3 regions of the Ruminococcus sp. J1101004sp1_RTP21198st1_B9_RTP21198_201120 genome follow, and region 3 is predicted to be linked to each of the others. Evidence: riboswitches for the same ligand, from Rfam matches in the RefSeq annotation. Region 3 holds a riboswitch; each other region holds the start of a gene.
What was found. Region 3 has a riboswitch for cobalamin ahead of AB5618_RS12910 (class I SAM-dependent methyltransferase). Riboswitches for the same ligand answer to the same signal wherever they lie in the genome.
Positions count from the first base shown of each region.

Region 1: it holds a riboswitch for cobalamin, as region 3 does, so the genes downstream of both, AB5618_RS08320 (sirohydrochlorin cobaltochelatase) here and AB5618_RS12910 (class I SAM-dependent methyltransferase) in region 3, are expected to answer to the same signal.
Region 2: it holds a riboswitch for cobalamin, as region 3 does, so the genes downstream of both, AB5618_RS02875 (DUF6783 domain-containing protein) here and AB5618_RS12910 (class I SAM-dependent methyltransferase) in region 3, are expected to answer to the same signal.

Region 1 covers NZ_JBCOMI010000010.1:12,966-23,451, forward strand. Annotated here, with positions in the region: gene AB5618_RS08295 (ABC transporter ATP-binding protein/permease) at 1-2,278, opposite strand, end outside; gene AB5618_RS08300 (flavodoxin family protein) at 2,613-3,179, shown strand; partial or broken gene AB5618_RS08305 (DUF6783 domain-containing protein) at 3,283-3,438, opposite strand; gene AB5618_RS08310 (sodium:alanine symporter family protein) at 3,466-4,863, shown strand; gene AB5618_RS08315 (hypothetical protein) at 4,926-5,534, opposite strand; gene AB5618_RS08320 (sirohydrochlorin cobaltochelatase) at 5,670-6,992, opposite strand; cobalamin riboswitch at 7,196-7,372, opposite strand; partial or broken gene AB5618_RS08325 (DUF6783 domain-containing protein) at 7,444-7,545, opposite strand; partial or broken gene AB5618_RS08330 (DUF6783 domain-containing protein) at 7,522-7,632, shown strand; gene AB5618_RS08335 (metal-sensing transcriptional repressor) at 7,794-8,177, shown strand; gene AB5618_RS08340 (heavy metal translocating P-type ATPase) at 8,277-10,486, shown strand, end outside.
Region 2 covers NZ_JBCOMI010000003.1:74,977-85,462, forward strand. Annotated here, with positions in the region: gene AB5618_RS02845 (aldehyde dehydrogenase family protein) at 1-1,267, opposite strand, end outside; gene AB5618_RS02850 (class II aldolase/adducin family protein) at 1,341-2,207, opposite strand; gene AB5618_RS02855 (EutP/PduV family microcompartment system protein) at 2,454-2,927, opposite strand; gene AB5618_RS02860 (BMC domain-containing protein) at 2,934-3,311, opposite strand; gene AB5618_RS02865 (phosphatase) at 3,590-4,303, shown strand; gene AB5618_RS02870 (cysteine-rich small domain-containing protein) at 4,427-4,735, opposite strand; gene AB5618_RS02875 (DUF6783 domain-containing protein) at 4,829-4,927, opposite strand; cobalamin riboswitch at 5,196-5,384, opposite strand; gene AB5618_RS02880 (GDSL-type esterase/lipase family protein) at 5,616-6,662, opposite strand; gene AB5618_RS02885 (NlpC/P60 family protein) at 6,836-8,191, opposite strand; gene AB5618_RS02890 (N-acetylmuramoyl-L-alanine amidase family protein) at 8,474-9,994, opposite strand; gene AB5618_RS02895 (diaminopimelate dehydrogenase) at 10,305-10,486, opposite strand, start outside.
Region 3 covers NZ_JBCOMI010000017.1:79,052-89,537, reverse strand. Annotated here, with positions in the region: gene AB5618_RS12925 (ABC transporter substrate-binding protein) at 1-1,358, opposite strand, end outside; gene nikC (nickel transporter permease) at 1,428-2,249, opposite strand; gene nikB (nickel ABC transporter permease) at 2,239-3,186, opposite strand; gene AB5618_RS12910 (class I SAM-dependent methyltransferase) at 3,191-3,916, opposite strand; cobalamin riboswitch at 4,062-4,260, opposite strand; gene AB5618_RS12905 (lactonase family protein) at 4,322-5,410, opposite strand; gene hemL (glutamate-1-semialdehyde 2,1-aminomutase) at 5,634-6,905, opposite strand; gene hemB (porphobilinogen synthase) at 6,905-7,888, opposite strand; gene cobA (uroporphyrinogen-III C-methyltransferase) at 7,879-10,317, opposite strand; gene AB5618_RS12885 (bifunctional precorrin-2 dehydrogenase/sirohydrochlorin ferrochelatase) at 10,310-10,486, opposite strand, start outside.

The DNA of each region.
Region 1 (10,486 bases), on a different contig from region 3:
ATGCTGCCTGCATTTTATCCATATCTGCTTCCGGTTTATCTTTAATGCTATCCTGATAACCAGTAAGAACCTCTTTCAGCAAAGCAGTTACCTTCTCTTCTGTAAAATCAAACTTCACTGACTTCAGCGCCTGACTCATATCCGGAACCTGGTCTGCCGGAAGATTTTTCAGAATTTCTTCCGGATCAATCATATGGGAAAGATCCAGATCAAGGTCATCCAGCTTGATAAGCTTGGAAAGATCCGGCATACTGCTCTCATCCAGATTTATATTTCCAGCCAGAGCTGACATGTCAGGCATATCCGGCATTTCCACATTCAATCCGGAGGACAGCCCCGAAAGACTGGACAGGTCCATATTAAATCCACTGAGATCTACCTGAAAGGCCTCCTGCAGGGCATCCGCGTTAATGGAAAAAAGGGATTCCATGTCAAACTTACTGTTCTCATTGTCTTCTTTTCCAAATTCCTCTCCGGTAAAAACATTTATCTTTTCATCCGCCAGCTGCTGCTTCACAATTTCACTGGAAGCAGCCTTCTCGATCACATGTTTGGTAAGCTCCGGGGTATAACAGATTCCTGCAGTGAGCATGGAAGCAGTGGCACCTTCCACAGGCTGGACAATTCCCACAATTGTCAGATCTTCTCCGTTTTTCACCAGTTTTTTCATATAAGAGCTGTTGTCTGATTTATCCTTCCAGACCTTATATTCTTCATCATATTCATAATAATCGGTACTGTTTACCAGCTTAAATTTCTTCCCCAGGATTTCATCATAGGTGTATGGACCCTCGTTTTCTGGCGTTTCCACTGCCTCTTCTGCCATAAATTTCTGAACCATATCATCCAGTTCCTTACCGTCCCGAAGCCCAAGAGTGTATTGGAGAAAATCACTGATATCGCCCTGTGAAGTAAGCACCAGTACACATTCTTTATAATTTTCAGGCCATCTTCCCGCTTTCACGTCATATTGATCCTTATATAGATCAGCATCTTCCGGCATTTCATGAAAAACATCAGTGCTCATGGTAGAAGACATAATGCTGTTGGAGGAACCAGAGCCCAAACCCATAGCCGAAAAAGATTTGTCCGGATTTACCTGTCGGATATTTTTTCCATTTTCCAGAAAAATCTGGGGAGAAACAGAATACGTATACTCCACCGAATTTGCATACTGGGAAATGCTGCTTTCATTACTGTCCAGGTAAACCTTCAGAGACTCCAGATCATTGGAATTCATTTTGGAGAACATATTAGTCACCATCTGGGCAACTCCTACTTCCCCATCTTTTTTCCCACTCTGCGCTGTGGCTGCTCCCATCATCATAGAGGTAAGATCCACTCCTGTGCTTTGTATCTGCAACGGATATTCTGAAAGTGTTTCTTCTTCCATATTTGTAATGTATTTGTCTACACCATTTGATATGGAAAGGATCAGCGCAATTCCGATAATACCGATGGAGCCTGCAAAAGAAGTAAGTAAGGTCCGGGCTTTCTTAGTCTTCAGATTCTGAAAGCTAAGGGAAAGTGCAGTAAAAAAGGACATGGAGGATTTTCCCATATTCTTGTGAACAGGAGGTGCCATGCTCTCGCTGTCTATCACAAACGGATCTGTATCAGAAAGGATCCGCCCATCTTTTACCGTCACGATTCTGGTGGCATAAAGCTGAGCAAGCTCCGGATTATGGGTGACCATTACTACCAATCGTTCCTTTGCGACCTCTTGCAAAAGATCCATAACCTGTACACTGGTATCTGAATCCAGGGCTCCTGTTGGCTCATCCGCCAAAAGAATTTCCGGGTCATTTACAAGTGCTCTGGCAATTGCCACTCGCTGCATCTGACCGCCTGACATCTGACTTGGCTTTTTGTGGATCTGGGCACCAAGGCCTACTTTTTCCAGAGCTTCTTTTGCACGGCGTCTCCGCTCACTTTTTGATACACCGGAAATGGTAAGGGCAAGCTCCACGTTTGCAAGAACTGTCTGGTGTGGGATCAGATTATAACTCTGAAACACAAATCCTATGGTATGATTTCGATAAGAGTCCCAGTCCCTGTCTTTATATTTTTTCGTAGAAATCCCATTGATGATCAGATCGCCACTATCGTACCGGTCAAGACCACCAATAATATTCAGAAGAGTGGTTTTTCCCGAACCGCTGGGACCAAGAATTGCCACAAATTCATTGTCCCGAAGACTAAGGCTCACTCCGTCCAGGGCACGCTGTACCAAATTTCCTGTTCTGTATTCTTTGTGTATGTCTTTGATCTGAAGCACTTACTACTTCCTTTCTGTCGCATAATAAATGTTTATAACCATTCACCAATTCAGGCAAAATATACCGCAAAGTGGGGCGCCGAAGATTTCGATTTTTATGTGAGTCAGATTCACATAAAATACCTTGCGGAATAATATTTGCTGAATAGTTCAAATATTTTTTATTATAATCTTAAATTGTGAACATATTGTGTTTTTAAAATAAAACCATTCTCTTGAAATCCAACTATTTCTATCGTATAATAAGAAGATACATTACCGCTTTAGAGAGATGATGCATGCAGATTGCGGCTATCGCAGTCTGATATAACTTACTTCAGAAAGGATGAAAAACATGAAGGTTTTACTCTTAAATGGCAGCCCGCGCAAGGAAGGCTGTACGTTCACCGCACTTAGTGAAGTGGCAAAAACACTGAATCATAATGGAATTGATACTGAGATTTTCCAAGCTGGAAATCCGGATACAGATAATGTAAAAGCCGCCGCGGCGAAATTAAAAGAAGCAGATGCGCTTATCGTTGGTTCTCCGGTATACTGGGCTTCCCCATCCGGACAGATCATTGAATTTATGGATAAGCTTTGCTCCATGGCAGGCAAAGACATGCTCCACAAACCAGCTGCAGCAGTTGCTTCTGCAAGAAGAGCCGGCACCACAGCTACTTTAGACGTTCTTCAGAAATATTTCAGCTATCATGAAATGCCTGTTGTATCTGCTAACTACTGGAACATGGTTCACGGAAATACTCCTGCAGAAGTTGCGCAGGATGAAGAAGGACTTCAGATCATGCGCTCACTTGGAAACAATATGGCATGGCTTCTGAAATCCCTGGAAGCAGGGAAAGCGGCAGGTATTGCAGTTCCTCAGGCGGAAGATAAGATCAAGACAAATTTTATCCGCTAAATATGGTGCAGTAGTTGTCATGTCTTCACATAAATGAAGCTCCAGAGCATATCTGAAAAAAGCTTTTTGCAAGATGTGCGTCACAATTTGTGGGAGTTTTTGCTCGGATGAGGGCGCCGTGGCAGGCTACAGCAACTGAATTCGAGCAAAATTTCCCACAAAACGGGCGTGCAGATTGCAAGAATGATTTTTCAAACAGGCTCTGGCTGCACCAGTTTAATAATGTGTGTGACATGGAAGAAGTTCCGTTCGCATACATCAAAAAAAACTTCCAGAGAGGTATTTTATGCTGCAAATAATCGAAACCATCAACACCGCTGTAAATAATTTTATCTGGGGCGTTCCTGCAATGGTCTGTATTTTCGGAGTTGGTCTTTATCTTAGTATCCGCACCAATTTTCTTCAGATTCGCAAATTCCCCTACGCAATCAAAACAACCCTTGGACGTATTTTCCGCAAACGCGACGCATCTGACGGTGCTATCACGCCTTTCCAGGCAGTGTGTACAGCACTTGCAGCCACGGTCGGTACTGGCAATATCGCCGGTGTAGCAGGTGCTATCGCGATCGGCGGTCCCGGAGCCATATTCTGGATGTGGGTTTCTGCACTGTTTGGCATGTGCACCAAATATGCTGAGGTTACTCTGGCTGTCCACTACCGCGAGATCAATGCCAACGGCGAACTGGTAGGCGGTCCTATGTATTACATCAAGAACGGTCTTAGCAAAAAATGGCACTGGCTAGCTTATCTGTTCGCAGCATTCGGCGTGCTCACTGTATTTGGTACCGGTAACGCTACACAGGTCAATACTATCACCACTGCCATCAATTCTGCATTGCTGAATTATAACGTGATCAGCGAAAGCGCCGTTTCTACTTCCAACCTGATCATCGGAATCATAATTGCCATTCTGATCGCAATGATCCTTCTTGGCGGAATCAAACGAATTGGCCATGTTACCGAAAAGCTGGTTCCATTTATGGCTCTGCTTTACATTCTTCTCGGACTGGGAGTTATCCTTCTGAACATTCAGAATGTACCAGCTGTATTCGCTTCTATTTTCAGAGGGGCATTTCAGCCCAGAGCTGTAACAGGCGGCATTGTTTTAAGTATGTTCACAAGTTTAAAAAAAGGTGTTTCCCGTGGTATCTTCTCTAACGAGGCTGGTCTTGGTACCGGATCCATTGCCCATGCGTGTGCAGATACCAAAAAGCCTGTAAAACAGGGTATGTTCGGTATTTTCGAAGTCTTTACAGATACCATCGTGATCTGTACACTGACTGCACTGGTTATCCTTTGCAGCGGCGTTGCTGTTGATTATGGAAAAGCAGCTGGCGCAGAGCTTACTATCCTTGGATTTACTTCTACATATGGAAGCTGGGTATCCATTTTTACAGCAGTTGCCATGTGCTGCTTCGCTTTTTCCACAGCAGTCGGATGGGGACTTTACGGTGCCCGCTGCATCGAGTTCCTGTTCTCTGAAAAAGTGATCAAACCTTTTATGGTTATTTATTCCCTGGTTGCCATCCTTGGCGCAACTGCCAACCTTGGACTGATGTGGAGCATTGCTGAGACATTTAACGGTCTTATGGCAATTCCCAATCTGATTGCTTTGTTCCTGCTTTCCGGTACAGTTGTGAAACTGACAAAAGAATATTTTGCCGGTGAGGGCAAAACAAAATAAATATAAAAAGGGACATCGCATGAACCGTTTTCGCTCATGTGATGTCCCTTTCAGATTATTGATCAATCCTTATTCTCTTCCTCGGCAGCTGCATCTGTAGTTGTATCAGCATCTTCGCTTTTCTCTTCCTCACCGATCTCAACTGCATTTTTTTCTTCCTCAGTCTGCTCCTGCACATCCGTAACGCTTACCTTATGGTCATACCATTTGCCCTTTTTACCAATGATTGCCAGGTCAAATTCTTCATCCAGCTTCTCTACTGGAACATTGAATCCATAAACCTCCTCTGTCATGCCATCGCTGTAAGTTACCTTATCAATAGTAGGCTGAATCAGTTCAGCACCGTCTTTCTGTGCATCCTCTGCTGTTCCAAGGAAAACATTCTCAATATTCTTGGAAACGAGAGTAATATGAACGGTCATTTTACCATCCTTTACAGTGAGGGTAGCTCTTCCGTTGCAAGCCTCATTTACATGGAACATACTGCTGTCTGTGTCAAACTCTACACCATAAACACCGTCTTCAAGTTCGCTGTCTACGGCATTCTCTGAACCATCTGTGGTTTCCTCTGCCTCAGCCTCTGTGGCTTCTGCAAATGCCGGGAATGCAGTTCCTGCTGTCATAGCGGAAATACTTACAGCTGTTAATAAAATAACTAATGAACGTTTCATAATAACTCTCCTTGCTTTTTCTTTATTTACGGTGCACTTGTGTGTGCCGTATTTGTTTTATTACTCAAACAGCTGCCCCACAGTGTAGGAGCAGCTGCTTTTGTTCTGTTGCAATAACAATTTATACCAAGATAATTATTTCGTGATGGAATCAATAGCTGCCTGAGTATGAGCTACATAAAGCTGCTCAACAGCGTCAATTCTTCCAAGACCTTCGATCTGGCAGTCAATCTCATCGAAATCTCCAGAAGCCTCGAACATGCTCTTCCAGGAGTCATCATCATCACCAGCCATATCATTGTTTGCATGGTCACCAGCAACAACCATAAGCGGACGAAGGATTACTTTCTTGAATCCGGCATCTTTTACTTTATTGATAACTTCATCACAAGCTGTATCCTCTGGCTCACCCTCTACAGTACCGATGAATGCGTTTGTAAATCCAAGGTTATCCATCTGTGTCTGCATCTGGTCATATGTAACGTTTGCTGTATGGGAAGTACCATGTCCCATGAATACAAATGCAGTTCCATCCTCTGCAGCTGCTTCCATGTTGTCATATCCAGCTTCTTTTACAGCTTCATCTGTGATTGCCTGAGCAACAGCAGCTTTGTCATCGTTGATAACGGTAGCGTCATCGCCAACCTCACCAAGCATTGGCTCAGCGATTGCTACAGATTCAAATTTATCTTTGTAAGCATCAATAGCTTCTACCATCTCATCGTACTCAGCACCATGCATAAGGTGTGTAGGCTGAACTACAAGATTCTTAACACCGTTTGCTACTGCACGGTCAAGTGCCTGCTGCATGTTGTCAATCTGCTCATCATCTCTTGCCTGTACATGGTTGATAATGATCTGAGCGGTAAATGCTCTTCTTACAGACCAATCCGGGAATGCTTCTGCAAGAGCATCCTCGATTCCCTTAATATCCTCTGCACGGCTGTCGTTAAAGGATGTACCAAAGCTTACTACAAGAAGCTCATTCTCACCGATCTCGTCCTGATTACGAGGATCATCCTTGGAAGCATCACCTGTATCACGTCCGAAATACTCTGGGCTTGCCTCTTCTCCCTCTACAAGCTCTTTCTGAGCATCTGTAAGGGCATCCCATGCTTCTTTAGCTTCCTTGCACTGCTTATCTGTATCATCTGTTCTCTCCTGAACATAAATAGCATCGATAAGTGCTGCTACTTTATCAGCCGCTTCCTTATCTGCATCTGCAGTGTCATCAGCTGCTTCTGCATCGTCTGTTGTCTCTGCATCATCAGCTTCTTCTGCACCGTCAGCTGCCTCAGCATCGTCTGTTGTCTCAGCATCATCAGCTGCTTCTGCATCGTCTGTTGTCTCCTCTGCCGCTTCCTCTGTCTCTGCAAATGCAACAGTTGCTGTTGCTGCTGTCATGCTTGCTGCCATAGAAGCTGCAAGAAGGATTGCTAATAAAGATTTTCTTTTCATTTCTTTTTCCTCTTTTTTTTGTATTTCCGGATAGAATCACGTATAAAGAATCCCATGGGAAATTTATCACCAATCTCCCATTGCATAAAAACAGCCGCATTTTCTGCGACTGCACACATTCTCATATACACACTTTTCTTCCAAAAAACATTCAGGAAATATTCATGTATCGTTATGAGAATACAGGTTCTGTGTACCGCAGACCTAAGATTCCACGCCAAGGCAGTTCTCCTGACTTCAGTCAACACTGCTCCCCCTTCCCGGTTTCCCAGTGGGCTCTGAAGCAATTCCCTTACACAGTGACGGCATCGTTCCGGACTCTCACCGGATTCTCTTTTGCGCATCATGTTCATGATGCAACCTTCGCGCTATAACCATTATACATATTCGACTCGGATATTTAATATGTACCATATTATTATATATTTTTTATGAACTTTTTATGTATTTTTTATGAACTAGAGTATGTTTGAAAAAGGCTTTCTGCAAGATGTGCGTCACAATTTGTAGAAGATTTCGTCCGGACGAGGGCGCCGTAGCGGGCTACGGCAACTGAATTCGGGCAAAAAATACCGCAAAGTGGGGCGTGCAGATTGCGGGAATAATTTTTCAAACAGATTACTATTCACTCCGTTCATAGCAACACGCTTCGCGATGCACAGAAATCATGCTTTCGCATGGTTTCGCGCCGCAATTCTCGGGTTTTCTGTGAATTACTTATTGACAAATACCCCGCCAGGGTATATATTGATTTCATCAAGTACATACCCCTAAGGGGTATATAAGGAAAGGAGTCCGCCTATGACAGCTGATCATAAATCCGAATCCTGCCGTAGCCACACCGCAGCCGATCCTGCAACTCTTTCCAGCCAGGAAACTACCAAGAAGGTCTGTTCCTGCTGTTGTACCAAGCACACCGATCGTTCCGAAGCAGAGCGCAGGAAGCTGGTAAACCGTCTAAAACGTATTGAAGGCCAGATAAGGGGGATTATAGGAATGCTGGAGAATGACGCTTACTGCAACGATATTCTTATTCAGTCAGCAGCTGTAAATGCCGCTGTGAATGCATTTAATAAGGAACTTCTCGCCAATCATATCCGAACCTGTGTGGCAAGAGATATCCGTGACGGTAAAGACGAAACCATTGATGAGCTGGTTGCAACTTTGCAGAAGCTAATGAAGTGAGATATCAGCGTATTCCGAATGTGTACCTGCCTGCGGAGGTACGAATGTGCGGAGCAGTCCGTCGGTATCGAAACACTGTAATCGAAGGAGGAATTTATTATGGAACAATACAACGTCACCGGCATGAGTTGTGCAGCCTGCAGCGCCCGTGTAGAAAAAGCGGTAAACAAGGTTCCGGGAGTTACTTCCTGCTCCGTGAGCCTGCTTACCAATTCCATGGGGGTAGAAGGAACCGCCTCAGCCTCTGCCATTGTCTCAGCTGTAGAAGAAGCCGGATACGGCTGCAGCCTGAAGGGGGCTTCCGGTCAGAAGGAATCCGTTTCCGATGCTGAAAAAGCCCTGGAAGATCATGAAACGCCACTTCTCAGGAAACGACTCATTGCATCAGTAGGTTTCCTTCTGGTGCTGATGTACTTTTCCATGGGACACATGATGTGGGGATGGCCGCTGCCAGCCTGGTTTGATGGCAACCATATCGCCATGGGACTTGTACAGCTGCTTCTTGCAGGAATCGTCATGGTCATCAATCAGAAATTTTTCATCAGTGGCTTCAGGAGTCTGTGGCACCGCTCTCCGAACATGGATACCCTGGTAGCTCTCGGCTCCATGGCCTCCTTTGTATGGAGTGTCTACGCCCTGTTCGCCATGACCAGAGCCCAGGTTGACGGCAATTCCGAACTTGTCATGCACTACATGATGGAATTCTATTTCGAATCTGCCGCTATGATCCTGACCCTGATCACCGTTGGAAAAATGCTGGAAGCCCGTTCCAAGGGCAAGACCACGGATGCCTTAAAAGGTCTTATGAAGCTTGCTCCCAAGACTGCCGTTGTCATCCGAAACGGCCAGGAAGCCACCGTTCCCATTGACCAGGTTGTAAAAGGTGACACCTTTGTTGTTCGCCCTGGTGAAAACATCCCGGTGGATGGTGTGATTATCGAAGGCTCCAGTGCAGTCAACGAATCTGCCCTTACAGGTGAGAGTATCCCTGTTGACAAAGCTGCCGGAGATCTTGTCTCCGCAGCCACAGTCAACCAGTCTGGTTTCATCAAATGTGAAGCTACCCGCGTTGGCGAAGACACCACCCTCTCCCAGATCATCAAAATGGTCAGTGATGCTGCAGCCACCAAAGCTCCTATTGCAAAAATCGCAGACCGTGTTTCCAGTGTTTTCGTACCTGCTGTTATCACCATTGCAATTATAACAACTATTGTCTGGCTGCTTACCGGTCATGAGGCTGGCTACGCCCTGGCAAGAGGAATTTCCGTTCTGGTCATCAGCTGCCCATGCGCCCTTGGTCTTGCCACTCCGGTTGCCATTATGGTTGGAAACGGAATGGGTGCCAAAAACGGTATCCTTTTCAAAACAGCCGTCTCCCTTGAGGAAGCCGGAAAGGTTCAGATCGTAGCCCTTGACAAAACCGGAACCATCACAAACGGTCAGCCGGAGGTTACTGACATTCTCCCTGCAGACGACGTATCTGAGAACGATCTTCTCACCCTTGCCTACGCCCTTGAAAAAAAGAGCGAGCACCCTCTTGCGAAAGCCATTCTGGAAAAAGCTGCAAGCCTTGGTCTTACAGCCCAGGAAGTCACAGAATTCCAGGCTCTTCCCGGCAATGGACTCTCTGCGAAGCTTGGTGCTTCCACGCTTATCGGCGGAAGCATGAAATACATCAGCACTCTGGCAGCTGTCTCTCCGTCTCTTATGAACCAGGCCGAGAAGCTTGCCGAAGCAGGAAAAACTCCTCTTCTTTTCGCAAAAGATGGAAAACTTCTTGGAATCATTGCAGTTGCTGATGTAATCAAACCGGACAGTGCACAGGCGGTCAAAGAGCTTCAGAATATGGGTATCCACGTAGTTATGCTTACCGGAGACAACAAGCGCACGGCCAGAGCCATCGGCGCACAGGCAGGTGTTGACCAGGTTATTGCAGGCGTCCTTCCAGATGGAAAAGAGAGCGTCATCCGCTCCCTGAAGGAAAAAGGCAAGGTTGCCATGGTTGGCGACGGAATCAACGACGCACCAGCCCTTACCAGAGCAGATATTGGTATTGCCATCGGTGCCGGAACGGATGTAGCCATCGACGCAGCAGATATTGTCCTTATGAAAAGCCAGCTTTCCGACGTGCCAGCTGCTATCCGTATGAGCCGCGCTACTCTTCGCAACATCCACGAGAATCTCTTCTGGGCGTTCTTCTACAATGTAATTGGTATTCCGCTGGCTGCCGGCGTATGGATTCCAATTTTCGGATGGACCTTGAACCCGATGTTCGGCGCTGCTGCCATGAGCCTTTCCAGCTTCTGTGT
Region 2 (10,486 bases), on a different contig from region 3:
ATCCAAGTGCTGCATAGGAAGGTGCATTCTTAACAAGGATTGCGGTGTCGATTGCTTTCGCATATTTGGTGATATTGTCAATGTTCTTGGAATGAATGTGTGCAGAGTGGCGGTTACCATGCTCAAGCCATACAGCCTGCTCTACTGCATCATCAAAATCTTTTGCCCTTACAACGCCAAGGATCGGCATCATAAGCTCTGTAGCGATAAGTGGATGTTCCTTCGGTCCTTCAAATACGATGCAGCGGATATTTGCAGGAGCACTTACTCCGATCATGGAAAGTAATGTTCTTGCGTCACGTCCAACGCATTTACGGTTCAGCTTGCCGCCTGCAAGAACAACTGCTGTAAGTTTATCCTGCTCTTCTTTGGAAGCAAGGTAACAGTCATTCTCGCTTACCAGATAATGCATAAGCTCATCTGTAATAGAAGCAACTGCTACGATTTCCTTCTCTGCGATACACGGAAGGTTGTTATCGAATGTACATCCGTTTACGATATCCTGAGCAGCTTTTCTTACATCTGCTGTCTCATCTACAACTGCCGGAGGATTTCCCGCGCCAGCGCCGATTCCACGTTTTCCAGAGGAAAGGACTGCTGTTACAACGCCAGGACCGCCTGTTGCTGCAATAAGCGGGATATCTTTATGTTTCATCATAATATTGCTTGTCTCTAATGTAGGTTTCTCTACTGTTACTGCGATATTGTCCGGGCCACCTGCTTCCAGGGATGCCTCATTTAAAAGATTGATCGCATAAATAGAGGTTTTGATTGCTGCCGGATGTGGATTAAATACAACTGTATTTCCACCTGCCAGCATACCAATTGTATTGCACAGAATGGTCTCACTTGGGTTCGTACACGGAGTGATTGCTCCGATTACGCCAAACGGTCCCATCTCGATCAGAGTAAGTCCTCTGTCACCTGACCATGCTGTAGTGCTGAGATCTTCTGTACCAGGGGTCTTGTCTGCTACCAGATGATGTTTCAGGATCTTATCTCCTACATTTCCCATTCCGGTCTCATCAACGCCCATACGTGCAAGGATTTCTGCATTTTCTTTTGTTTTTCTTCGAATGCAGGTAATAATTTTTTCTCTCTGGTCCAAGGACATTTTCCGAACGATCTTCTGGGAAGCTTTCGCAGCCTCAATGGCCTCGTTCATATCTGTGAAAATTCCATGTTTACCGGCCGGAGCATCTGCAATCTGCATTTTCGCCATAACTTCCTGTACAATATCCTGTACCATGCTCTCGCTGATTGGCATGAGATTGTTCCTCCTTAACAATTGCCCACAGCTGCCTGATTTTCCCACAGCTGCCAGCCTTTATATTTTCTGATTATTTCAGTCCTAACTGAGCCATAACCTGTTTGGTAATCTTAGCTACTAACTCTGCATCTGCATTAGCTGTATCTGCTGCCGGAGCATCGCAGTTACCGCCAACGAAATCATACTGATATCCTGGGAACTGTTTGTAGTCTTCATTGTGACATGCTCCACCGCAGTTATGGCAGTTCATGCCATCTTTGTTCTGGCAAAGGCTTGCCGGATGTTTTCCAGGCATACCGAATTTACGACGGATCTCATAAAGTTTCTTAATGTTCTCTTTATCAAATTCCTTCGGACCTCCAAGAAGTTTGCTCTGATACAGAAGCTGTGCATAGAATTCTACGGACTCCATCTTCATGTATGCAGCGTTCAGGTCTGTGCTCCAGGTAAGAGCTCCGTGGTTCTCAAGAAGAACTGCATCGAAGTATGGAAGATATTTCTCAAGGTTATCCGGGATCTCCATTGTAGAAGGTGTACCATACTCAGCAATCGGAACACATCCAAGAGCGATAACTGCCTCTGGCATGATTGGCTGGGTAAGCGGAATACCAGCAATAGCAAAAGATGTTGCATAAATTGGATGCGCATGTACAACAGATCCTACATCAGGTCTCTTCTCATATACTCTCATATGCATCTTGATCTCAGATGATGGTTTGAATCCCGGGTTAGCCTGAAGAACATTTCCTTTTGCATCTACTTTACAGATGAACTCTGGAGTCATAAAGCCTTTGGATACACCAGTAGGTGTGCAAAGGAACTCATTGTCATTCAGTTTTACAGAGATGTTTCCATCATTTGCTGCAACCATGTTGCGGTTATAGATTCTTCTTCCGATGTCGCAAATCTGTTTTTTGATTTCGTATTCGTTTACCATGCTTTTTTCCTCCTTAAGCACATTCAGGTGCGGTGGATTATGTATGTTATAGTACCGCACCGGGTAACTTATCATGGCTAGGCATAGCTAGCCTGTTACTTTTTAGGTTATGTTGTAAGTTTACACCATTCCACATTATAAGTCAAGGTTTTTCCGTTGTTTTATGTTGTTTTATGTGGATTTTTTTCTGGGTTGCTATGTTGTTTTTCGTGGTTTTACTGTTTTTCCCCATTTGGCAGGTATTTTCTAATTCACCGGATCAGAGGCATCTTTTTCCCACGGCATTACATCGCCATCTTCCCTGAGATATTCCAAAATCTCCGGAATGCCCTCCTGCTGCCTGGAGTCTACATAAAAGATTTTTTTACAGCCGGCAAGCTCCAGCCAGGACGTGGCAAGTTTTACATTTGCATCCGGATTGTGGATTTTGGTAACAATTCCAATTACTTCACGGTTGGCCATACAGGTAATGCAAGGTGGAAAAAGACAATAAGGTTCCGTGGCAGATACCAGCAGACCTACCACATCTGATTCATATGTATACAACGCCAGGGCGTGTCCCAGACCTTTCGTCTGGGCATACTCTCCTGGCGTATCTACGATCACATCAAAATTATTTACATATTGTGTTTTATGATAATGTATTTTTTCACCACGCAGGGCCTGGGTCAAAGTAGTTTTTCCAGCCTCGCTGCGACCGATCAGAACAAGTTTCTTCATATTCTGTCAAGTCCTTGTAATGGGGCATAAAGTAAAGCCCAGTTTATTTCCCACATAGTCCATAATTGCGCTGGTAGAAGCTTCTACTTCCGACACAGTACCTGTGATGATCAGGCTTCCGCTGAAACGGTCAACAAACCCCAGTTCAATGCCAGATGATTTCATCGCAATATCTGCCATAATGATAGCAGTTTCTGCCGGACTTACAGTCATGATCCCAATGGCCGCTCTTGAGTAGTCCAGCGACGGATCAAGACCCAGCTTGGTGTAAAGAATCTTATCCGGATTGGCAATGATATGTGCCAGGGAAATCTGCTTGCCTGGTACAAGCTCCTGTACGATTCTCTGTTTCATTTCCGGAGACATATTATCTGTGTATCCCATTTTCTCCTCCTGAATAAAGAGTTTTATTTTCTGATTTGATTATACCTTTCTGCTTTCCAAGTGTCAACAAAAAGCAACATTTCCTGGCATGTTATATGTGGTTTTTCTTGTAGTGCAATGTTGTTTTTATTTGTTTTCTCTGTTTTTTCTTATTTATGATTGACATGTTTTTTGCCCTCTGGCATACTAAAGTTAACTGTAAATGGCTTTTCAAAACACTTTTATAGTGAAATTACCAGCTGCATATATTCACGTAATCTTGACTAGGAGATGATTTTATGTATCTTTCTGATATACACACACATTCCATTGCCAGCGGACACGGCACAACCTGCACCATCAGCGACATGGCAAAGGCTGCTTCTCAAAAAGGGCTGAAGCTTCTTGGAATCACAGACCACGGACCAGCCACTCTAGCTGCCGGAACTTCTTCTTATTTCCGAAGCCTGATCTATTCGCCCAGGAAGCGTTTCGATGTGGAATTATTATATGGAATTGAACTGAACATTCTGGATACCGATGGAAAAACAGATCTGCCACAGGAGCTTCTTGATAAGCTGGACTACGCAATCGCCAGCATGCATTATCAGAATTTCCGGCCAAAGACCAGGGAAGAAAATACTGCTGCTTTTCTGAACGTAATGAAGAATCCGGTTATAAAGATCCTGGGACACATTGATAATCCCCAGTATGACATAGATTACGACGCAGTTGTAAAGGCTGCCGGTGAAAACGGTGTTCTCCTTGAGATCAACGAAGCTTCCCTGGCGCCTTACGGATATCGGGGCGATACACAGGCCAACTGCGCGCAGATTCTGTCCTGTTGCCGGAAGTATCTGGTTCCAATCGTGCTTTCCAGTGACAGTCATGGAACAGAGCATATTGGAGACTTCACTTATGCCGCTGATTTCGTTCATAATGCTATGTTTCCAGAGGGTCTGATTCTCAACAACCAGATTCCGAAATTAAAGATGCTGTTAAGCATACGATAAAAAGGACCCAGCTTGCAGAATTCCAATGGAATTTTGCATTACGCAAAAACTCTCCGAGAAATATAAATACGTAAGCTTAACTTCGTATATATTCCGGAGAGTTTTTTATACTTATTTCTTTGATTACTCATTTTCATTTTTATGATCTGCTTCTCTTACTTTCTGCATCATCGCAGCAAGTTCCTGATATTTTCCTGTCACATAACCGTAGTTTTTCTTCTTATGAGGGAGCTGACAATTCGTACAATCTTTAAATCCCTTCTCATTATATTTGAAATTTCCGCCGCATTTGTCTCCAAGGGCATAAAGCGGGCAATAGCAGAACAGACAGTTAAAGTCCTCCGGATCAGCTCCTCTATGACAGGGAAAATACTCACATTTTTTATGACTGAAATAAGCGTATTCTTTGTCTTCCCAATATTTTTTCTCCATATTTCTCTCCTTATCTCATACAACTCAAAGCAAAATATTCTTTATATTCTATTTCGTAATGCCCAAAAATCAAATGCTAAAAAAGAATCCCGCTTACAGGAATAGAATACGGCCAGAGAGTGTTTGAAAAAGTTTTTCTGCAAGATGTACGTCACAATTTGCGGGAAATTGCGGGAATGATTCTTCAAGCATGCTCTGGAAAAGTGTAAAAAAAATACCGCATATGCGGCTTCTGGATCATCATTATTTAAGAGGGAGCGATGCTACTCCGGGGTAGAATATGATCCGTTCATATATACGCGGAGGGAACGGTTTCATCCGAAGTAGTATCGCCTGCCATTTAATCTGTATAATTCTTCTGAACAGGCGATCATTCCATAAAAAATGTCCACTCACAAAAGCGGACAACATCTCAGGGCTGCGGATTCCCCAAAACTGGTTGTTACACTTTCATCGGAAGTTTAACCTCGCCATACCAAGCAGGTTTCCTGGCTCCAGGATCATCACATCATCTCTCCTTCTCATGCGCAAGCACAATGGACTATGAGATTCGCTCCTCTGTTACAGTGACCGGATCGCTCAGGTTTCTCACCTGATTCCCTCTTTCTGCCAGCTTGTAGCTGTCAGCACTTAATATGTTCACTATGGAATTATACTGACATCATAGTACCACCGGTCACTGTCTTTGTCAACCCTTTGAAAGAATTTTTGTTATTTTTTTATCAACCAGAGTTACTGTTTACTGGCAACGTTCCGCGAGGTGTTTTTTGTGAACAAAGTTCACAGAAAACCCGAGAATTAAGTTTGCGCAGCAAACGCTACTTCTTGTGCTTGTCACAAGAAGGTTCGTCTTTCTGTGCATCGCGAAGCGCGTTACTGGTCACAGCGTGACCAGTAACGTCATTTTCTCCAGAATCTTCTCCGCCAGGATTTTCGCTGTTTTTTCATGAGATCTGTGCCCCGGGTGCTGCCTTGATCCAAATTCTCCTTCCAGTGTATCCGGAAGCTTCACAAATTCTACGCGCTCATCCCCTGTTTTTCTTTTATAATTCCCCACCGCTTTCTCAAGCGTCGTAGAAATTCCATCTCCCAGCATTCCATAACACCACAGAATATAGCTTTCCGGATTACATATGCGCAGTTTCCTCAAAAAGTCTTCCACAGCCTTTCCAACCCTGTCCATATTCTTCGTGCCGCTGCCGTCGTTTGTCCCCAGATTCACCACGATCACATCAGGCTGAAACTTCTGGAAATCCCATTTTTCCATAGCACCCAGTTGTTTGTTTCTTTCTCCATTCAAAAGACCGCATACCTGCTCATAATATAGCGGGATTGCCTGCTGCTCATTTCCTTCCCAGGAACAGAAAACACCCCAGCCACTCTGACTGATGCAATTGTACACCGCGCCCAGTTCTTTTGCTGCCATATATGCATAATTATCCACAGCATTAAAGCAAAAGGAATTCCATGTCATTTCTTCTCCTGCACCGCTGCCACCCTCACCAGAGGTAATGCTGTCCCCGATTACTTCCAATCTGAGCTTTGGTATTTCAAGAGGTAAGAACTCACCGTCAGTTTCAACCTCCAGCAGCTGAAGCAATGTTTTTTCATCTGTGGGAAACGCAGGGGTATCACGAAGAAGCTTTACATTTCTTACCTTATCCATTTCCATATTACGGAAAAGGCAGATTTCCTGTTCTCCCTTATTTACCATAAGCCGTTGGGACAATACACCATCTATGATCACATCCACCCATGGCTCAAAGGCATCATAATCGGAGCGGATTTTCACCCATATTTCTGTTGCTTTTACATTCAGTTCAATTCCAGAGGCGGTCCAAAATAGTGTTACAGGCTCCAGACTGCCATTCGTTCTTCCTAATATTCTTAAATATGGAATTTCCTTCATCTGATAATGATTCAGCATTTTTCTCTTCCTCTCATCTGGCTATATAAAAATATTTATGTTACGATTTTCAGACAATACTTTTATTCTTACTATACTTCTTTTTTCTTTGCTTTTCCACATTATTTCCAGAAAAAAAAAGCCCCTTCCGGATTTTCATCTCCGGAAAGGGCTCACAAATTCATTTATTCAGATTACACAAGACGTCTTACAGAAGTAATCGTTCTGTATGCAGCATTATCGCTGACCTTGATGCCATCTCTGGCATTGGATGCATGTACGATCTGTCCATTTCCCATATAGATTGCAACATGTCCGCCATAGCAGATCAGGTCGCCTGGCTGAGCATCCGCATAGGATACTTCATATCCGGCATTCTGCTGCTCATAAGATGTTCTTGGAAGACTTACGCCAAAGTTCGCGTATACACTCTGCACAAAGCCAGAGCAGTCAGCGCCACTGGTAAGACTTGTTCCTCCCCATACATATGGGTTTCCAACAAACTGTGTTGCATAGGATACGACAGAAGATCCGGAACCAGAAGAACTGCTGGCTGAGGAACTGTCAGAAGAACTATCTGAGGAACTGTCGGAGCTGCTTGCATCGGAATTGTAATCAACTGTATTGTCGGTATCAATTACATTACCATACTCATCATATTCATAATCAGAAGATCCATCAGAAGAACCGCTTACAACATTTCCGTCTTCATCATACTGAACATCTTCAGAGGAATTATCTCCGCTCTGAGCTGCTTCCTGTGCAGCAGCAGCTGCTGCGGCCTCTGCCTCTGCCTGGCGTCTTGCCTCTTCTTCTGCGGCAATGCGTTCTGCCTCAAGCTGCTCAATTTCTGCCTGCTGCTGTTCCAGAAGGTTCGCATACTCAGTAGCCTGCTGCTGTGCATATGCGATCTCGTTCTCGCAATCAGCACTGTTCGCACGGGTTACATCCAACTGATACTGAAGGTTAGACTGCTGAGCCTCATATTCTTCCTTCATAGTCTCAAAATCAGCTTTCTCCTGCTCATACTGATCTTCTAACTTCTGAACCTCCTCAATCGTTCTTGCATATTTCTGAAGGCTCTCTCTGTCCTGCTCATACATCTGCTGTGTATACTCAGCTCTTGTAAGAAGGTCTGCAAGGTTATCTGCATTTAACATCATCTGGAACCATGCATTGTTTCCACCTTTTTCATAAAGATACTGAATACGTTTCTTCATGGCGCTGTACTGTTTATCCTTGGCATTCTGAGCCTTGGTCAGGTCGCCCTGTGTTTTCTCAATTTCTGCTTCCTTGGAAGCGATATCACTCTCAAGAGTCTGAATGGAAACCATTACATTTACAAGATCAGAATTCAAAGATTCGATCTGGCTCTCAAGCTGCTGCTTCTGATCCCACAGAGCACTCATACGTGCGTATGTAGCATCCAGCTGCTGGCTTGTCCAAGCCTGCTCTTCTCTTAAATCGCTCTCACGGTCAGCCATTACGCTTACAACCTGTGAACCGCACATTAAAATTGCCAGTGTCAGACATACAATTCTTTTCTTCATGTTTCGTCACCCTCGTTAATCTTTTTGATAATCTAAAAAGCTCAATTTGTAATATGTTTGCAATATTTCGTTCAATCTTGCTACATATTAGCACACTCTCGCAAAGATTTCAAGCCTAAATTGCAATAAATTTTAAAATTTTGTAACATTTCGTAATACATTTGTCTAAATAAGACATCTTAGAGCGTGTTTGAAAAAGGCTTTCTAATTCAACGAAATTTCCTGTTACGCAAAAAGAGAACCAGTATTTCCACTGATTCTCTCTTGTATATTACTTAGCCATTATTTTCCAAACAAATCGTACAAAATCTGATCTGCTGTCATATTGTAATAACCATCCGGATCAGAAAGTGTATCTCCATTCCATCTCAGATAGTTACCATTTCGGATATAGTTTCCAACTGATGGATGATAGTTGAAGATGCTGTATCCGGAATACAAGGACATATATTTCTTCGCAAGGGCTGCAGCCTCACTGGAATAGCTTCCTGTAGGTGTGGTAGTTCCGGAAATCTGGACACCTGCCTGCGGAGTGGAATGAATGATAACAACACTCTTATCACTGCACTGTCCAAGAACGATCCATGTGTGGCCATCATTGTATCCGATATCGCCAGGCTTCAACTCCCAGCCATTCTGGGACAGATAAGACTGATTCACGATTGAGCCCCAGCCTTTGCCCTTGTAATAGCTTCCAATTTCACCTGAAACCACTGTGTATCCGTATCCTACACCTGACTGTGTCTGCATTACCTGATAAGCAGACCAGCCTACAAAGCCTGAACAGTCAAATCCTTTCGCACGATTGGAAGTAGAAAGATCACGGTAATTATTGTAATCATAACTGGATGGATTCGCCGACCATTTATTATACCAGCTGGTCATGGTATCGCTGAGACCCTTTCTTGTGGAATCATTCCATCCGCCGCCCCATACGTAAAGTGCTTTTCCAACAGGTAAAAGTGCTCCTGCAAGATAATTCTTGATGGTCTTATTTCCTGTATTTCCATTCGGAGAAGGATCATCCTTCTTCTCTCCCTGGCATACACCAGTACTGGAAAATGTATATGTAACACCATCAATAGTCTGTGTGCCTGTGTACATCGCGCCTGTAGTAGGATCAAAATAGTACTTTGTACCCTTGTCTGTATTCTCCACCCAGCCGGTCGCCATAGCTCCGGAGCCGCTGTAGAAATAATAGGTCACATTATTGATCGTCTTAAAACCAACTGCCATGATTCCATTGGTAGCAGTTTTCGATGTAGTGTCAAAATACCGCTTCACTCCTGATGAGCTAGTCAGCCAGCCAGTGGCCATAATTCCCGTTTTGGAAAAATAGCGGATATTTCCTTTGCTGTCCTTTACAAAACCGGTAGCTGCAACGCCTGATTTCGCGTAAAGGTAATAGGTCTTTCCGCCAAGCTTCAGCCACTTTGTCTTCATGTATCCGGTTGACGGTGCAAAGTAACGGCGCTGTCCCTTGGAATTGGAAAGCCATCCAGTTACCATAACACCTGCTTTGCTTGTGAAATAACGCTTTCTGCCCTTTTTATCTTTCACCCAGCCTTTCACCTGAACACCGGTAGATTTATTAAAATAATATTTCTTACCGTTCAGGGTAAGCCATCCTTTGACTTTCTTGCCGTTTTTATAGTAGTATGTTTTCCCTTTTACTGTACGGAATCCATTCTTCGTGGCAGCCTGTACATCTCTTGATGTACTCTGGCATGTAAAACCGGCTGCCATAAGCATTACCAGCAGCAGGATACTCCAAAGTCTGAATTTTTTACATTTGTTTTGCATACTTACCTTCCTTTTTAATTAATCTGTTGCTGTCCACAGGTAATACTGCTGTCCAGCAAACACAACCCCTGTTATTATCATCTTCAAGTTTTTACAAAGTTGTTACAGCTTTATGTAGCTCATTATATTACAGTTTCCATCTATCGTCAACCCGAAAGTAAAACTCTGTAAAGTTTTCACAATATTTTCGTATTATTTTCTCTTTAAAAGCAATGTTTTCAAAGGTATTTTCAATAAAAAAAGAACAGCCCCACACAATGCGAAAGAACTGTCCTTTTATAAATTCTGTAATATTTCTGTTATAAAATGATTATAACAGATGTTTTCTTAATTCTTCTCCGCTCAGAGCGCTTAAGTAAGCAGGTGCTACATCAAATACCGTCTTGCAGCCATTCTGTCCTTCCTGGTTCATGCGGTATGCAGCTCTTGCATATGCAATGATTACAGAAGAAGTAAATTCCGGATTAGAATCCAGTTTCAGGCTATATTCGA
Region 3 (10,486 bases):
TCCTGAGTAAATGCAGCATCCAGTTTATCCAGAACAGACTGGAATTCATCACTGTGATATCCGCTGTAATTGTCACTTCCTCCATCAGACCAGCGGTTCATAAGATATTTCTGACCATCACCAGCATTTACAGTCTGCCAGTTTGGAGATACCAGCATATCGAAATCACCAGAAGCACGTTTGTCACTTACATTCTCCAGCATTTCAATCTGTACATCAACTCCGATCTGCTTCCACATATCCTGTAAAGTCTCACTTACTGCTGTTGAAGAACCATTGGCAATAGAAATTGTAAGGGACAGATTCTCTCCATCCTTATCCACAATTCCATCTCCGTCAGAATCGCTGTAGCCTGCTGCCTCAAGGCATTCTTTTGCCTTATCCAGATCATAAACCTGTCCGTTTACATCTTCAGAATCGTATCCTACAGATGGCGGGAATGCTGTGCTGATTGGAGAAGAATAACCATTTCCTGCTACCTGTGCTACAACATCACGATCTACTGCATAGGACAGTGCAAGACGAAGGTTCTTATCAGAAAGGGGATTTCCCTCGCGGCAGTTTAATTCGAAATCATTCTCTCTTGTTCCGGTTACTTTTACAATGTTTATATCGTCATTATTTTCCACACGATTAAGAGCTGTTGCATCCGGTCCCTGTGCAAGGTCAATATCTCCGGAAAGCATTGCATCTACCTTTGTATCACTTCCGATATTCTTTACAGTAATGCTCTTGATTTCCGGTGCTCCATCCCAGTAGTTCTCATTTGCCACAAGCTCAATCTTCTCTTCAGATACATACTCAGACACTGCATAAGGTCCTGTACAGATTGGCATAGTATCATAATTGCTTGTATCAGCTGTGGTGTCTACAATAACTGTCATCGGCTCTGTAAGCTGTGAAACAAAAGCACTGTATGCACCATCTGTAGTAAATACTACATTCTCTCCATCTACTTCGATGTTTGCAATTTTAAGATCTCCTCCACGAGAGTTATTATCAATAGATCTCTGGATAGAATCCTTTACGATCTCTGGTGTCAGCTCGGTACCATTGCTGAATTTTACTCCCTGGCGGATATGAAAACGATAAGTTGTATCATCAACCTGCTCCCACTCATCAGCTAACTGTCCTACAATTTCCATATTTTCATTTACAGTCACAAGAGTTTCTCCTACACCACAGCGTGTAAGATTCCATCCGCACCAGTCTGTTGCAGGATCCATGCCTTCGATGTAGGTGAAAAGTGCCAGATTAATGTGACTGTCATTTTCGGCTGCAAATGTAGTAACACCGCTTCCTATTACGCTGCATGCCATAATTCCTGCAAACAATAAAGATACTAACCGTTTTCTCATTTTTTATTTCTCCTCCTGTTGTTAAACTATAATCTATGTTCAACTCTTTATTTTAAAGAGTAAACATTCTTAATTTTTTCTTTTCGGATTCATCAGATCCTGAATACTGTCTCCAAGTAAATTAAATATGATTACATTTATTAAAATAACAATACCAGGTGCCATAAGCATCCAGGGTGCCGAATACATATAGTCTTTTCCCTCAGACAGCATATATCCCCACTCCGGTGTAGGTGGCTGGGAACCAAGCCCCAGCAGGGAAAGACCTGCAATGGTCAAAAGTTTACTTCCAATATCCTGCGTAATATTTACTAACAGCGAAGGCATGACATTTGGAATAATATAACCTGTCATAATCCGGAAATTATTAGCGCCTCCCAGTCTTGCCTGCTCTATATATGTATTATTTTTTATGGAAAGCACTAATGACCGGCTAATTCTTGCATAATAAGTCCATCCTGTTATGGTCATTGCCAAAATCAGATTTGGAAGTCCTGTACCAAGAAAGCTTACAAGTGCAATTGTAAAAATGGAACCAGGAAAGGCCATCAGCATGTCAGATAAACGCATTAAAACAGCATCAAAAGCGCCTCCCCAGAAGCCTGCTATTGTCCCGATAAGAATTCCTACAACGGAAATAATCGCTGTCACAACAAATGCGATCAAAAGTGATGTTTTTCCTCCGTAAAGAATTCTCGAAAATATATCCCTTCCCATCTGATCAGTTCCCATGAGATACTGTTTGCATGGCGCTTTCAGAAGGTCTGTATAGTGTGTTTCCAACGGATCATAAGGTGCAAATTTTCCCGCGAACAATGCAAATAATAAGAAAAGCACTGCAAATGCCATTATAATCACAAAACGAATCCATAATTTTTTCTTACTCTTCATGTTGCAGGGCTCCTCTTCTAATTCTTGGATCAAGCCACTGGTAAGATATATCTACCAAAAGATTCACCAGTACATAAATACATCCCATCCACATAACATATCCCTGGATCAGCTGGTAATCTCTGCCGGAAATCGCAGCCACTGCTGCGCTGCCGATTCCATTCCAGCTAAAGACCGTTTCAACGATCATTGTTCCACCAAGTAATCCTCCAAATGACATGCCGAGCATTGTCACTACAGTAAGCAGGGAATTTGGCAGCACATGAAAGAAAATTGTACGAAACCTTCCAATTCCCCTTGCTTGACAGCCATTTATATATTCCTCATTCATCTGCTCGACCATTACCGCCCTGATCCGTCTTATGTAGTACGCACTCATGCTTAACGAAAGTGTTACAGACGGCATGATCAGACTTTTAAAAGAATCTGATCCCCCCACAGGCAGCCAGTGCACCTTAACTGCAAAAAAATAGATCATCATCATACCAACCCAGAAGCTAGGCAGTGAAATTCCAATAAAAGACATAAACCGAATAATATAATCAGCCTTTTTATCCTTATATACTGCTGATAAAATTCCTAACGGAAAAGAAATTAATATCATCAGAATAAACGATGCAACTGCCAGTTTAACCGTATTGGGGAGTTTTCTTCCTAATACCTGGGAAACGGGCTGTGCATATTTTACCGACATTCCGAAATCGCCATGTAACGCACCCTTCAGCCAGTTCACATACTGCTCTCCAAAAGATTTGTCTAATCCGTATTTTTCTTCAATCTTTGCGATTACCTCCCGGTCATGACCTGCACCCATAGATTCTGCCAGCTGTTCAGCTGGATTTGACGGCAAAATATATGTAAGTCCAAAGGTCATCAGAGACAGCCCAAACAAAATAATCACAAGTGAAATCAGTCGTTTTATAATCTCTCTTTTCACTTTTTCAGCCTTTCTGTGCTACAATACAAAAACTCATCGGTAAAGGGCTGCCAGCTATTTCCACCTGTATTTTATGAAATCCTGTTTCTACAAGTTTATTAAAATCCCAGGCAGGTCGATCTACCTGACTCATTGGCAATTTCTTTGCAATTTCATCCATAATGGAAAAATCTACATTTTCTTTATTATGTCGCGCATGGCACCCTTGTTCTTCTTTTTCATGTCCCCGCTGAAACTCATCATAGGCTTTCTGATACTTATCACTAAAAAAACGGCGATAATAATTTCCATCTTCCAGAATTAGAATTCCATCTTTTTTTAGAACCCTGTACGCTTCCTCATAAGCTTTATCTGCATGCTCCAGGTTCCAGAATACGTTTCTTGATACCACTGCGTCGAAGGAATTATCAGCAAATTCTAAGCTTTGCACATCCATCTGATGAAGTTCTGCTTTAAGTCCTTCTGTCTCCAGATTTCTTCTGACTTCTTCCAGCATTTTTGTGCTATAATCTACCGCAGTCACCTGAAATCCCATCGAAGCAAGCAAAGTGGTAAAAAAGCCAGCGCCACACCCATCATCTAATACATGGCATCCCGTTTTAAGAGAATTTTTGAAAATATTTTCCCATCTCTCTCCAGGTTCTGTTTTTCTTTCTTCCATACTGGCATCTGAAAATCCTCCAGCTCTCATATCCCAATATGACTGAATATTCTTTAACAATTCTGCCATTTGTGTTTATCCTTTCCAATAGCATAAACTTCTGCCAAATCAGGGAATTCATGTAATAAAAGCGTGAAAAAGCCGCTGCTAACGCAGCGGCTTAATGACATAATAATCCTGTTATATAAAACCAACCCCTATACCGTGCCCCGCAGCAAAAGTTCTTCATTCTGGCCGGTATTCTGGCTCCAGTGTCATCATAATGCTTTCCCTTCCCGATAAAAATTCAGTGGTTTCGAAAGCTTACTCAACTGTTACAGCTACGGCATAGCACAGGATTTTCACCTGTTTCCCGTTTGACCTGCTAGAATTTATTTTAATTTCCACCAGGCACCAAAATGGTCGTTTTATTCAATTCTCAACACAACATCGCAAAGTATAATACAGCATTTCCTGTTTGTCAATCAGAATTTATCAGGCCTCTATATCCTCAATATCCTCTCCATCCGGTACCGGCCAGATATTGATACAGTTCGGAGTCTCGATCTTACGCGGCTTGCCTTTCATCATAATGATGTTCTTCTCATAGTCAACCTTGAAGGTGGTAATGCTGTTGCTGGAATGGTTGGCAACGGCAATGTGCTGGTTATCCGGGAAGATTACGAGGTCTTTCGGATAGTCACCACTTACCGGAAGGACAAACTTACGCTCCAGAAGTCCTGTCTCAGCGTCTACTTCAAACATACCAACTGTATTCTCACCGGCTGTGGTACAGAACAGATGCTTTCCGTCTGGTGCAAGTGCAAGTCCGGATGCTGCATTGTGAGATACATTTCCATCCTCCTTCTTCGCCAGGGTAGAAACGCTCTGAAGCAGTTCAAATTCTGGAACATCTCCATTTCCGTTATAGCTATAAACCTTAATCTCATTGCTCAGCTCAAAAAGCACATATGCGAAACGTCCATCTGCACTGAAACGGATAATACGCGGTCCACTCTCTCTCGGGCATCTTACAATATCCACCAGCTCCAGCTTATCTGTCCGCTTATTGATACAGTAGACCTTGATCTGGTCAATTCCATTATCTACTGCGCAGAGATATTTATTATCCGGAGTAGGACGTACACAGTTTACATGAGGACGGAAGTTACGCTCTGCAACACTTCCAAGACCAGTGTGGAAAACACCGTCCATAACACTTCCAAGACGTCCATCCTTATGAGTGTGTACAACGGTTACCTTTCCATCATGATAACCTGCTACGTAAAGATATTTGCCATCTACGTCTGTAGCAAGGAAACAGCCTCTCATGCCATCAATATCCACGCTGTTGATACGTGCCAAATCGCCATTATGATCACGCTTGAATACCGCAACACCCTCATCCTCGATAGAATAAAGGTATTTTCCATTCTTGGATACTGCGGTATAAGACGCATTACTAACTTCCACTTCACTTCTCTCTGTGAGAGTACCTTCTTCCAGGTTCACGTCATAAACCTGAATTCCCTTGCTGGTTCCGTGAGTATAGGTTCCTACATAAGCCACATATTTCTTACCCATTTGTCTAGCCTCCTACAGTCTCTTTCTGGAAACCGTCCGTTCACGCTGTTCTTCCGATCTTTTTTACAGCGTAGCGGGTCACTGTGCAGCTCTGAATATTACTGCATTCTCTATATCAGTAAATCCTCTGCCACGGTTCATTTATTACAGCCGCATTTTATTACAGCAACTCGTATTCTGGTTTCTTTTATGTAATTGTGTCTAAATTATACCACACACATTTTCAAAGAACAAGCTTTACTGCATCCAGAGTTTCCATAATAATTTCATCTGTATGAGCCGCTGACAGGAACATGGCTTCAAACTGGGACGGAGCCATATGAATTCCCATATTCAGCATTTTTTTGAAATATTCTGCAAATGCCACTGTGTCAGAAGATTTTGCAGAAACATAATCTACAACAGGCTGTCCCGTAAAGAACAGGCTTCCAAGAGAGCCCACATGATTCATCTGGTAATTCAGACCTTTTTCTTTCACGATTTTTCCCATTCCACCGTAGAGAAGCTCTCCCTTTTTCTCCAGTTCCGTGTAAATTTCCTGATGGTCATACAAATATTTCAGCTGGGTAAGCCCGGCAGCCATAGCTACCGGATTTCCGCTTAAAGTACCTGCCTGATATACTTTTCCTGCCGGAGCAACCAATTCCATCACATCTCTTCTTCCGCCATATGCACCTACCGGCATTCCGGCACCAATGATTTTTCCATAAGTAACCAGATCCGGTGTTACACCAAAATACTGTGCTGCGCCGCCAAATGCAAGTCGGAATCCGGTAATCACCTCATCAAAAATAAGAAGGGCATGGTATTGGTCGCAAAGAGCGCGAAGTCCCTGCAGAAATCCTTCCCTTGGCGGAACTACACCCATGTTGGCTCCAACTGCTTCCACGATCACTGCTGCCACCTGGCCATCTGCCTGCTGAAAAAGAGTCTCCACACTGCCAAGATCGTTGTAAGCTGCCAGCATAGTATCCTCTGTACAGCCTTTTGGAACACCGGCACTGTCCGGCACACCACTTGTCATCACACCGGAACCTGCGCTTACCAGCATGGCATCACTGTGTCCATGATAGCAGCCTGCAAATTTGATGATCTTATTTTTCCCCGTATAACCTCTTGCCACACGGATTGCACTCATAACAGCCTCTGTACCAGAATTGACCATTCGGATCATATCCACATGCGAGATTCTGTCACAGATAAATTCAGCCATTTCCACTTCAATCTCTGTAGCGCATCCAAAACTCAGGCCTTTTTCACATGCCTTCAGAACGCTTTCCCGTATTGCAGGAAAATTGTGTCCCAGGATCATTGGTCCCCAGGAATCTATGTAATCAATATAACGATTGCCATCTACATCATAAATATAGCAGCCATCTGCACGTTCAATAAATCTCGGTGCTTCTCCAATAGCGCCATATGCACGCACCGGACTGTTTACACCGCCAGGGATTCTTTTTACCGCTCTCTCAAAAAGCTTCTCAGACTTTGTCATTATCCGATTCTCCCTTCCTCCATCATTTTTGCAATTTCTTCTGCAAAATAGGTGATATAAATCTGTGCACCTGCACGATAAGCTCCCACCGCCATTTCTCCAACGATCCGCTCTTCATCGATCCAGCCCATCTTTGCTGCAGCCTTCACCATGGCATACTCACCGCTTACACTATAGGCAGCTACCGGAACATTCACAGCCTTGGAGATCTCAGATACCATATCAAGATAGGACATGGCAGGCTTCACCATAATAATATCAGCGCCTTCTTCAATATCCATAAGAGCTTCTTTCATTCCCTCTCTTCTGTTGTGGAAATCCATCTGATAGCTCTTGCGGTCTCCAAAAGCAGGAGCACTTCCGGCTGCATCGCGGAATGGACCATAGAACGCAGAAGCATATTTCACCGCATAAGACATGATCGGAATATTGGTATAACCGCCCAGATCCAGTTCTTTACGGATAGCAGCCACACGCCCGTCCATCATATCGGAAGGAGCGATCATATCAGAGCCAGCCTGCGCATGAGACAGAGCTGTTTTTGCCAGAAGCTCCAATGTCTTGTCATTGTCAACATCATGGCCGCAAAGAACGCCGCAGTGACCGTGGGAAGTATATTCACACATGCACACATCTGTCACATAATACATCTCTGGAAATCTGCTCTTTGCTTCCCGAAGTGCCTTCTGTACAATACCATCCTGAGCGTAAGCGCCGCTTCCGACTTCATCCTTATGATCCGGGATTCCAAAAAGCATAATGCTGTTTACTCCTGCTTTTTCCAACTGCTCCAGCTTATAGGGAAGACGGTCCAGGCTGTAACGGTACTGCCCTTCCATGGAAGGGATCTCTTCCTGGATTCCATTTCCTTCCATTACAAACAGCGGATAGATAAGAGAAGATTTGTCCATTCTGGTCTCTCTCACCATTTTACGCAAATTCGCACCGCCCCTTAATCTTCTAGGTCTCTTAATCAGTTCCATTTTTCTTCTCTCCTCTTCAGTGTCTCAACCAGTTCGATCAGACTGTCGATGGTTGCTTTTTCTGACATATATGTCTGCATTCCATAAGAATCCGCCGCTGCACGAGTCTGTTTTCCAATGCATGCAGCACGAACCCTGGAATAATCAAGTCCTTTGGTGCTCTCCACAAAGCCTTTCACTGTGGAAGCACTGGTAAATACAGCCAGGTCAATAGTGCCCTCTTCAAATTTTTTCTTCTCATTAATAAGAGGACTGCTTACATATCCAGTCTCATAGGTCGGAACATCATCCACCTGTGCACCTGTTTTTTTCAGTTCTTCTGCCAGTTCCTTGTTTCCAAGGGAGGCTCTTGGAATCAGAATCTTTTCTGTTCCATTTAAAAGAGCGCCAAGCTCTTTTCCAAGGGTATTTCCATCATAAACAGAAGGCATGAAATCCGGATAGATTCCTCTTTCCAGAAATTTCTTCTTTGTGCCCTCACCGATCACCGCGATTTTTGCATTTCCAAGAGAACGCAGGTCGATCTTCTTTTTCTCCATTTGCCTGAAGAAAACTTCCACGCCTGCAGGACTTGTAAATACCAGCCAGTCATAGCTGCGGATATGAGAAAAGGCCTGGTACAGTCTGCTCTGATCCTCCAGAGGGATAATACTGATGGATGGAAGTTCCAGTACTTCTGCACCTTTCTCCCGAAGAAGGGCCGCAGTTCTGGAAATATTCTCCTTTGGCCGGGTGACAAGGATCTTCCAGCCTGCCAGAGGTAATTTCTCATACCAGGCAAAATCATCTGCCAGAGTGCAGACCTTTCCTACCACAATAATGGCCGGTGTCTGGATCTTCGCCTGATCAGCCGCAGCTTTCAGGGTACCAACAGTAGCTACCACTCGTTTCTGGCCTGCTGTGGTTCCTTTGGACAAAACAGCGGCAGGCATATCCGGTTCCATACCAGCTTTCATAAGGCCATTGCAGATATCCTCCATGGCAGTGATTCCCATAAGAAAAACAAGAGTTCCCTTTGTATGCACCAGTGCCCCAAAATCAATGTCGTACTCCATACCCTTGCGTTTATGTCCGGTGATAACATGGACAGAGGAACAGAAATCCCGGTGTGTCACAGGAATCCCATTGTATGCAGGTACGGAAATCGGGGAGGTCACACCAGGAACTATTTCATAAGGAATACCCTCCTTTGTAAGAAGCTCCAGTTCCTCTCCTCCTCGTCCAAAAAGGAAAGGATCGCCGCCTTTCAGGCGTACTACCCGGTTGCCCTTTTTTGCCTCATCCGCAAGAACCTGGTTGATCTTCTCCTGGGACATGGTATGGTGGCCGGCTCGTTTTCCCACGTTAATCAATTTTGCAGAAGCAGGAATTCTGGTCAGGATTCCCTGTCCTACCAGGCTGTCATAAACAACCACATCTGCCTGTTCCAGCACCTGGGCACCTTTCATTGTAAAAAGTCCCACATCTCCAGGGCCAGCTCCCACCAGCCAGACTTTTCCCGGTTCTTTTTTGTTGTCTTCCTGCAAGCCGGACTCTTTGTATTCCACTTTGCAGCGCTCCTGCAGTTCTTTTGCAAGAGAAGTTCCCAGTTTTTCTGCATCTGAAGGATTTCCGGTTTTATATCCTTTCAGGTAATGTCCGGTTTCTTCCTCGTAATAAAGGCCGGTAAGTTTCAACTGACCATCTTTGATTTCTCCATAGGCTGCCACAGGAGAAGTACAGCCTCCGTTTAAATATTTCACAAAGGCACGCTCCGCTGCTGCCGCCTGGTGTGCCTGCAGATCGTCATATCCTTCCAGATATTCATAATCCAGCCCTTTTCTTCCCTGGACAGCCAGGATTCCCTGACCTGCTGCCGGAACCATTTCTTCTGTATCAAAATACCGGCTGATTCTTTTTTCAAGTCCCAGACGCTTCAACCCTGCGGCTGCAAGAACTAACCCAGCATAATCTCCGTTATCCAGCTTCTCCAGTCTTGTCTGAAGATTTCCACGAATGCTTTTCACATTCATATCCGGATAAATTTCTTTCAGCTGCAGTTTTCTTCGAAGACTGGAACATCCGATGGGTTTGGATGGATCCAAAGTATAGCAGCCTTCTGGAAGAACCAGTACATCCCTTGCATCTTCACGTCTGGAAAAAGCAAGTATGGGAAGTTCCTCTGAGATTTCCATTGGCATATCTTTCAGACTATGAACCGACAACTGGCTTCTTCCTTCCAGAAGCGCCCGGTCCAGTTCTTTTACAAACAGACCTTTTCCTCCGATTTTATCAAGCGTACGGTCCAGAATTTTGTCACCTGTGGTCTTCATGGTAAGAATTTCCACATCTGTTTCCGGGTGCTTGCAGACAATATAGTCCCTCACCATCTGGCTTTGCAGTACGGCAAGCTTGCTTTCCCTGCTTCCGATCACAACTTTTTTATTCATAACTATCCTCATCTTTTTCCAGTTCTTCCAGAAGTGCCTGCATTTTTTCTCTTACTGCCTTAGCCTTTTTGTGATTGACACCGCTGGCCGTGATTCCCACTACAATATCATCCTTCAGACAAATTCCGGGAAAGTAAAAATCGCACAAATTCTTATCACTTGCAACATT